Regions from separate parts of the Delftia sp. RIT313 genome, predicted to be linked through region 2. Evidence: riboswitches for the same ligand, from Rfam matches in the RefSeq annotation. Region 2 holds a riboswitch; the other holds the start of a gene.
What was found. A riboswitch is a leader RNA that binds a small molecule or an ion and turns the genes downstream of it on or off. The one in region 2 is predicted to bind S-adenosylhomocysteine.
Positions count from the first base shown of each region.

Region 1 (4,619 bases), on a different contig from region 2:
GCAGTCAGTGAAACCGCCCGTGCTCTGGCCCACGTCCAGGCAGCGCAGGCCCTGCACCGACAGCTTGGTGGCCGCCAGCGCGCCTTCCAGCTTCAGCCCGCCGCGCGAGATGAACCGGGCCTCGGCCCCGTCCAGCAACTGCAGCTCGGCACCCGCAGGAATCTCGTCGCCGTTCTTGGCAACCTTCTTCCAAGGCGTCAGCGGCGTCATGCGCCATTGCACGCCACCCGCAATCAGCCGCTGCGCCTGCGAGCGCGTGGCCGCATGGCCGGCTTCCACCAAAAATACATCTGCGCGCATAGCGTCGCTCCAGGAAATCTCAGTTGACTAATGCCCGAAACCGGCGCGACCCAACTCAGGGACGCCAAGCAAGGGCCGCCCCGCAGCGAGGGCGTCGTCCCCCTCCTCCGCGAAGCGGATAGAGAGGGGGAAGGCGCGTCAGCGCCTCAGGGGGTGCTTAGTAGCGATAAGTTTCGGGCTTGTAGGGACCCTGCTTGCTCACGCCGATGTAGGCGGCCTGGCCGTCCGTCAGTTCGGTCAGCATGGCGCCGACCTTCTTCAGGTGCAGGCGGGCAACCTTCTCGTCCAGGATCTTGGGCAGCACGTAGACCTTGCCGACCTCGTAGGCGTCGGGCTTGGTGAACAGCTCGATCTGGGCGATGGTCTGGTTGGCGAACGAGGCGCTCATCACGAAGCTGGGGTGGCCGGTGGCGCAACCCAGGTTCACCAGGCGGCCCTTGGCCAGCAGGATGATCTTCTTGCCGTCAGGGAAGGTGATGTGGTCCACCTGGGGCTTGATCTCTTCCCACTGGTACTGCTCGATGGAGGCGACGTCGATCTCGTTGTCGAAGTGGCCGATGTTGCAGACGATGGCTTCGTTCTTCATGGCCACCATGTGCTCGTGGCGGATGATGTCGCGGTTGCCGGTGGTGGTCACGAAGATGTCGGCCTTGTCGGCTGCCCACTCCATGGTCACGACCTTGTAGCCTTCCATGGCCGCCTGCAGGGCGTTGATGGGATCGATCTCGGTGACCCAGACCTGGGCCGACAGCGCGCGCAGCGCCTGGGCGCAGCCCTTGCCCACGTCGCCGTAGCCGGCCACCACGGCAACCTTGCCGGCGATCATCACGTCGGTGGCGCGCTTGATGCCGTCCACCAGCGATTCACGGCAGCCGTAGAGGTTGTCGAACTTGCTCTTGGTGACGGAGTCGTTGACGTTGATGGCACGGAACTTCAGCGTGCCCTTGGCCGACATCTCGTTGAGGCGGTGCACGCCGGTCGTGGTCTCTTCGGTCACGCCGATGATGTGGGCGCTCTTGCGCGTGTACCAGGTGGGGTCCTGGGCCAGCTTGGCGCGGATGGCGGCGAAGGCGATCTTCTCTTCTTCGGAGGCGGGGTTGTCCAGCACGGACAGGTCCTTTTCGGCGCGCATGCCCAGGTGCAGCAGCATGGTGGCGTCGCCGCCGTCGTCCAGGATCATGTTGGGGCCTTCGCCTTCGGTGCCGGCGGCGCCGAATTCAAAGATGCGGTGGGTGTAGTCCCAGTAGTCGGCCAGCGATTCGCCCTTGATGGCGAACACAGGCGTGCCGGTTTCCGCGATGGCGGCAGCAGCGTGGTCCTGCGTCGAGAAGATGTTGCACGACGCCCAGCGCACTTCGGCGCCCAGGGCCTTGAGCGTCTCGATCAGCACGGCCGTCTGGATGGTCATGTGCAGCGAGCCGGTGATGCGCGCGCCCTTGAGGGGCTGGGCAGCGGCGAATTCCTCGCGCGTGGCCATCAGGCCGGGCATTTCGGTTTCGGCGATCAGGATTTCCTTGCGGCCCCAGGCAGCGAGGGAAATGTCAGCGATGGCCGTGTCGGCGGAAACGGGACGAACAGCAGCGTTCATGGTTTTCTCCAAAAGATGAATGAAAAACCACGTTCTGCGGGAGACGAAAAAAAGCTCACCGCACAGAAAGCGTGGGCGAGCGTCGTTGCAGGTATGACTCCGAGCCTCGCGACCACGCCTGATGTGTGGGGGCCGCTGCAACGCTCCTCGGAGAGGCGCCGATTATACCGATCCCGGGGATGCCTCACCGCCCAGCCCCACAAGCCGGTAGCCCACCTGCAGCTCGGTCACCAGGTGGCGCGGCTGGGCCGGCTCGTCCTCGATCTTCTGGCGCAGATTGGCCATGTGCACGCGCAGGTAGTGGGCGCGGCTCAGGTACTCGGGGCCCCAGACCTGCAGCAGCAGCTGGCGGTGGGTCATCACACGGCCCTGGGCGGCGATCAGGGCCGCCAGCAGGCGGAATTCGATGGGCGTGAGGTGCACCGGCTGCCCCGCGCGCCGCACCTCATGCGTGGCCAGGTCCACCTGCACCGGGCCGAAGTGCACCTTGCTGGACGCGGCGGTGCCGCCCGCCCCACCGGCGGCGCCCAGCTGCTGGCGGCGGCGCAGCATCACGCGCAGCCGGGCCAGCAGCTCGGGCACGCCGAAGGGCTTGACCAGGTAGTCGTCGGCGCCGGCATCCAATGCGGCCACCTTCTCGTCCTCACGCTCGCGCGCGGAGAGCACGAGCACGGGCACGGAGGACCACCCGCGCAGCTCGGTCAGGACCTGCTTGCCATCGGCGTCCGGCAGGCCCAGGTCGAGGATGACCAGGTCGGGCTGGCGGCTGGCGGCCTCGATCAGGCCGCGGCGCGCGCTGTCGGCCTCGAAGACCTGCCAGCCTTCGTCTTCCAGCACCAGGCGCACGAAGCGGCGGATGCCGGGGTCGTCCTCGATCATCAGGATGCGGTTGGCGGGCGTGCTCATGGGGTGCTTTCGTGCATGGCGGGACTCTAATCCAGCGCAGGCTGCTCGGGCACGGGAAAGCGCAGCGTGAAGATGGTGCCCGGGCCGGGCCGTGCGGCGGCAGCCTCGATGCGCCCGCCATGCGCCTCGACAATGCTGCGCACCAGCGCCAGGCCCAGGCCGATGCCCGAGACGGTGGACTCGGCCGTGCCGCGCGTGAAGGGCTCGAACAGCGTCTCCACCGGCAGGTGGGATGGCAGGCCCGGCCCGCCATCGCGCACGGACAGCAGCAGTTCGCCATCCTGCACGCGCGCACTGATGGCCAGCGGTGTGCCGGCCGGCGTGTACTTGGCGGCGTTGTCCAGCAGGTTGACCAGCACGCGCTCCATGAGCAGGGCATCGAGCTGCAGCAGCGGCAGGCTGGCGGGCACGTCGGTGCTCACGGGATGCTGGCCCAGGCGCGCGCGCATCTGGCGCAGCGCGCTGCCCACCACTTCGTCCAGCGGCAGCCATTCGCGCTGCAGGTGCACGCCGCCTTGCTGCAGGCGCGCCATGTCCAGCAGGTTCTCCACCAGGCGCTGCATGGCCTGCGCCTGGATGCGGACCTGCTCCAGCATGTCGGCCGCGCCGCCCGGCGGCACATGGCGCTGCGCGGCCTCGGCCGCGCCCAGGATGGTGGTCAGCGGGGTGCGCAGGTCGTGCGAGACGGCCGACAGCAGGGTGTTGCGCATGCGCTCGCCCTCCATGGCGATCTGGGTCTGCTGGGCCACGGCCACGAAGTGCTGGCGCTCCAGCGCCAGCGCCACCTGGCTGGCACAGGCCTCCAGCAGGCGCTGCTCCTCGGGCACCTCCAGGCGCTGCGGCGCACGCAGCTGCAGCACCAGCACGCCGCGCATGCGCACGGGTGCCGCCAGCGGCACATAGCGGGCCGGTGCGGCCGGCAGCGTGTCCGTGCCCTGGCCGGCCTGCTGGCCATGGTCCATGGCCCAGCGCGCAATGCTGTCGTCCATGGGGCAGGGGCCACCGCCCGCGGGCCGCAGGCGCTCGTCGGCATCGGGCAGCAGCAGCCCGGCCTGGGCGTCGAACACGCCCGAGACCGTGCGCAGCGCAATCTCCACCACCTGCTCCTGCGTGAGCGCACCCGACAGGTCGCGCGCCAGCCGCGCCAGGGCGCCCGCGCGCCGCTCGCGCTCGGCCGCCACGCGCGCCTCGTGGCGCAGCCGCGCCATGAGCTGGCCGCAGACCAGGGCCACGCCCAGCATCAGCACGAAGGTGAACAGGTACTGCGTGTCGTTGACATGGAAGGATCCGCGCGGAGGCACGAAGAAAAAGTCGAAGCACAGTACCGACAGCAGCGCCGCCCAGGCGCCCGGGCCACGCCCCCAGCGCAACGAAGACAGCACGACGATGAGCAGGAACAGCATCACCACGTTGGCCGGGTCGAAGATGCGCAGCAGCTGCTCGGCCAGCACCGTGGCGGTCAAGCAGGCCAGGGTCACGCCGGCATAGCCCTTCCAGGGCAGCGGCCTGCGCCGCAGCGGTGCGGCAGGCGCGGCCTCGGTCCGGGCCGCGCTGGAGCCCCCGGAGAGCACGAGCACGTCGATGTCGGGATGCAGCTGGACGATGCGGTCAGGCAGGCTGCGGCCCCACCAGCGCCAGGGCGACCATGCCGGGCGCGGCGGCTGGGCCAGCACCAGGCGGCTGGCGTTGCGCTCGCGCGCGAAAGCGACCAGGGCCTCGGCCACATCGGCGCCCGGCAGCGTGGCCGTCTCGGCGCCCAGGCGCGCGGCCAGGGCCAGGGTCTTGAGCACGGCGGCCTGCACGCTGCGCGGGCGGTGCTGGCGCT
Region 1 is NZ_JFYT01000029.1:19,699-24,317, forward strand. Features, by position in the region: gene BW39_RS04685 (TlyA family RNA methyltransferase) at 1-300, opposite strand, end outside; gene ahcY (adenosylhomocysteinase) at 458-1,888, opposite strand; S-adenosyl-L-homocysteine riboswitch at 1,959-2,043, opposite strand; gene BW39_RS04695 (response regulator) at 2,051-2,794, opposite strand; gene BW39_RS04700 (sensor histidine kinase) at 2,821-4,619, opposite strand, start outside.
Region 1: linked by a shared signal. The riboswitch ahead of ahcY (adenosylhomocysteinase) and the one ahead of metH (methionine synthase) in region 2 are both predicted to bind S-adenosylhomocysteine.

Region 2 (4,619 bases):
CGTAATGCTTGTGAACGGCGCGCACATCAACGAGCGGCATAGAGTTTCTTCTCCAGATGGGATGCGTAGAGGGACAGGGGCCAGCACAGCAGGAAGTAGCCTGCGGCGACCAGGCCGTAGATGAGGAAGGGCTGGAAGGTGGCGTTGGCCAGCATGGAGCCGAGCTTGGTCAGCTCGCTGAAGCCGATGATCGAGGCCACGGCCGTGCCCTTGATGATCTGTACCGAGAAGCCGACCGTGGGCGCTATCGACAGGCGCAGCGCCTGCGGCAGCACCACATGGCGCATCTGCTGCAGGTAGCCCATGGCCAGGCTGGACGAGGCTTCCCACTGGCCGCTGGGGATGGACTCCACGCAGCCGCGCCAGACCTCGGCCAGGTAGGCGCTGGTGTACAGCGTCAGGCCGATGGCGGCCGCCGTCCAGGGCGAGATGTCCAGGCCGGCCATGGACGAGCCGAAGAACACGATGAACATCTGCATCAGCAGCGGCGTGTTCTGGAAGGCCTGGATATAGGCCTTGGCCAGGCGGCGCAGGTTCTGGCTGCGGCCCACGCGGGCGAACAGCACCAGCAATCCGGTGGCGCCGCCCAGCACGAAGGCCAGCAGCGACAGCGCCAGCGTGGCCAGCAGGCCCTCGGCCAGCTTGGCCAGGATGGGCAGCAGGGGAATGTCGGCAATCATGCGGCGTCTCCGGCAGTGGTTGCAGGTGCAGCGGGTGCAGCGGGCCGGGCTGCACTCGGCGTGCGGCGGCCCACCACGAAGCGCTGGCCTATCCAGGCCAGCAACTGGCGCAGTGCCAGGGCCAGCACGAAGTACGCCGCCGTCACCACCAGGTAGGTCTCGAACGCGCGGAAGTTGCGCGACTGGATGAAGTTGGCCGCAAACGTCAGGTCCTGGGCGGCGATCTGCGAGACCACCGAGGTGCCCAGCATCACGATCACGATCTGGCTGCTCAGCGAGGGCCAGACCCGCTGCAGCGCAGGGCGCAGCACCACATGGCGGAAGACCGCCCAGCGGCCCATGCCCAGCGCGCCAGCGGCTTCCAGCTGGCCGCGCGGCGTCTCCTGGATGCCGGCGCGCACGATCTCGGTGATGTAGGCGCCCAGGTTGATCACCGTGGTCAGCAGGCAGGCCTGCCATTCGTTGATCTGCACGCCCAGCGAAGGCAGGCCGAAGAACACGAACATCAGCTGCACCAGGAAGGGCGTGTTGCGTATGCCCTCCACGTACACCTTGAACAGCCAGTGCAGCGGCGCAATGCGCCAGGCGCGGCTGACGCCGCCGGCCACGCCGATGGCGCCGCCCAGCACGGCGCCCGCCGCCGTCAGCGCCAGCGTGAAGCCTGCGCCCTGTGCCAGCAGGCCGCTGTAGTCGAACACGGCGCCGAAGTCGAATTGATAGGCCATGGAAGGATTTCCGGGAGCAGGGGCGCAGCGGTTACAGGGTGGCGGGCAGCGGCATCTTCATCCAGCGCTGGGACAGGCCGGTTAGGCGGCCGTCGGCCTTGAGCTTGGTGATGATGGCGTCCACCTTCTGCAGCAGCGCCGGCTCGCCCTTGGCCACGCCGATGTAGCAGGGTGTGTCCTCGACCGCGAACTTCACGTCCAGCTGGCGCAGCCTGGTGCGCTCGTTGACGGCGTTGGCCACGATGTTGCCCAGCGTCACCAGCTGCACCTGGCCCGTCAGATAGCTTTGCGCGGTGGCGTTGTTGTCCTCGTAGCGCTTGATGGTGGCCGAGGCCGGCGCCACCTGCGTGAGGGCCAGGTCCTCGGTGGAGCCGCGCGTCACGCCCACGGTCTTGCCGGCCAGGTCGGCAGGGGCCTTGATGCTCACGTCCTTGGGGCCGTAGACGCTCTTGGGGAAGGGCGCATAGGCCTGGGTGAAGTCGATCACCTTGGCGCGCTCGGCGTTCTTGCCCAGGCTGGAGATGACGATGTCGGCCTTGCCCGTGGTCAGGAAGGGGATGCGGTTGGTGCTGGTCACGGGCACCAGCTCCACCTTCACGCCCAGCTCCTGGGCCACCAGGGCCGCCATGTCGATGTCATAGCCCTGCAGCTTCAGGTCGGTGCCCAGCGAGCCGAAGGGCGGGAAGTCCTGCGGAATCGCCACGCGCAGCACGCCGGCCTTCTGGATGTTGGCCAGCATGTCGGCATGGGCTGCGCCGCCCAGGCCGGCAGCGGCCAGGGTGGCGGCCGCCAGGGCGGTGCGGATGAATGCGCGGCGGGGTGTCAGGGAGGAAGTCATGCGAAAGCTCCTTCGGGAGGGGGGATGAGGCGAAAGGAAAGCGGGTCAGGGTCGGGCGCAGATGTATCGGGCGCCGTCGCGTCGGGCGCCGCCGCGTCGTCCGGTGTGTCGAGATCGATGCCGCTGCGCCTTGCGGCCGACAGCAGGTGGGCGCGCATGGCGCCCGCGGCACCCGGCGCATCGCCCGCGCAGACGGCCTGCACGATGGCGTCGTGCTCGCGCACCGGCTGGTCGTCGGCGCCGCTCCAGGCAAACGGCAGGCGCAGGCTGTGGCTGATGGCCAGCTCCAGCTGGCGCGCCATGGCCACCAGGCCCGGGTTGCCCGACAGCTGGGCCAGCAGCAGGTGGAACTGCAGATCGGCGTCGGCGGCGGCCAGCAGGTCGCTGCGGGCGAGGGCGTGGGCCAGCTGGGACTGGGTCCATTGCAGCTGGCGCAGGCCGCTGTCGTCGGCGCGCACGGCCGCCAGCGCGGCCCAGCCCGGCTCCAGCACCAGGCGCAGCTCGATCAGCTGGCGCGGCGACAGCGTGCCCAGCGCCGGGGTGGCATAGGCGCGGTGCATGCGTGCACGGCCGCTGTGCGGGCCGTTGATGCGCACGCCCTTGCCCGGCTGGATCTCGACCAGGCCCAGGGCCTCCAGCATAGACAGCGCCTCGCGCAGCGAAGCGCGGCTGATGCCCAGCTGCCGGGCCAGCTCGCGCTGCGGCGGCAGCTGGCTGCCGCCGGGATAGTGGCCGCTCAAGATGTGCTGCTGCAGCGTCTGGGCCATCGAGATCGGAATGCTTTGCATGGGCTGGCGCGGGTGGAGGGTTTTGGCCTGACTGGTCAGACCACGTAACCAGCAGATAGCGAATTGCGTGCCAGATTCAAAAAAAGGAGCGTTGTCCTCAGGTGCTGCAAAGAATCCGGGGCGATGGGGTATCGACAATCCGCCCCGAAGGCGGCGCCGGCGGCCCGCGCTGCCGCGCTTTGGTGCAGTGCCGCATGGCTTTGTGCAGGCCTGCCCCGAATGCGGGCGTAAAACCCGCACTGCAGGCCGCCGCCAGCCGCCGTAGAATCCCGGGCTTTGGCCCGAGGAGCGTTGCAGCGCGGCACCCGCCCATCCGTACACCGGATCGCGTGCCGCGTCAGGCTTGGGCCAGGTGCAGGTTCCCGGCCGGACCGCGCCCACGGTGCCAACGACGCTCACCTGTTGCCATGCCGTTTTTGCAGGTGAGCTTGATGTCGTCCTCTTTCACTCCCCCTCCCATGCGTCTGTCGGGCCTGGAGCCTGTCTCCATCGGTGAGGGCACGCTGTTCGTCAACGTGGGCGAGCGCACCAACGTCACGGGCTCCAAGGCCTTTGCGCGCATGATCCTCAACGAGCAGTACGAGGAAGCGCTGTCCGTGGCACGCCAGCAGGTGGAAAACGGCGCCCAGGTGATCGACGTGAACATGGACGAGGCCATGCTGGACAGCAAGGCCGCCATGGTGCGCTTCCTGAACCTCATCGCCTCCGAGCCCGACATCGCCAAGGTGCCGGTCATGGTGGACAGCTCCAAGTGGGAGGTCATCGAGGCCGGCCTGCGCTGCCTGCAGGGCAAGGGCATCGTCAACTCCATCTCCATGAAGGAAGGCCTGGATGAATTCAAGCGCCAGGCCCGGCTGATCAGGCGCTACGGCGCGGCCGCCGTGGTCATGGCCTTCGACGAGAAGGGCCAGGCCGACACCTACCAGCGCAAGATCGAGATCTGCGAGCGCGCCTACCGCATCCTGGTGGACGAGGTGGGCTTCCCGCCCGAGGACATCGTCTTCGACCCCAACATCTTCGCCGTGGCCACCGGCATCGAGGAGCACGACAACTACGCCGTGGACTTCATCGAGGCCGTGCGCTGGATCAAGAAGAATCTGCCCGGCGCCAAGGTCTCGGGCGGCGTCTCCAACGTGAGCTTCAGCTTCCGCGGCAACGACCCCGTGCGCGAGGCCATCCACACCGTGTTCCTGTACCACGCCATCTCGGCGGGCATGGACATGGGCATCGTCAACGCCGGCATGGTCGGCGTCTATGACGACCTGGAGCCCCAGCTGCGCGAGCGCGTGGAAGACGTGGTGCTCAACCGCCGCCCTGACGCTGCCGAACGCCTGCTGGAGATTGCCGACGCCGCCAAGGGCGCCGCCAAGGACGACAGCAAGAAGCTCGAATGGCGCGGCACGCCCGAGAACCCGAAGACCGTGGGCGAGCGCCTGTCGCACGCCCTGGTGCACGGCATCACCGACTTCATCGTCGCCGACACCGAAGAGGCCTACCAGCAGATCGTGGTGCAGGGCGGCGGCCGCCCGCTGCACGTGATCGAAGGCCCGCTGATGGACGGCATGAACATCGTGGGCGACCTGTTCGG
Region 2 is NZ_JFYT01000057.1:72,336-76,954, reverse strand. Features, by position in the region: gene BW39_RS17090 (amino acid ABC transporter ATP-binding protein) at 1-40, opposite strand, end outside; gene BW39_RS17085 (amino acid ABC transporter permease) at 27-680, opposite strand; gene BW39_RS17080 (amino acid ABC transporter permease) at 677-1,405, opposite strand; gene BW39_RS17075 (transporter substrate-binding domain-containing protein) at 1,437-2,243, opposite strand; gene BW39_RS17070 (FadR/GntR family transcriptional regulator) at 2,240-3,031, opposite strand; S-adenosyl-L-homocysteine riboswitch at 3,309-3,435, shown strand; gene metH (methionine synthase) at 3,490-4,619, shown strand, end outside.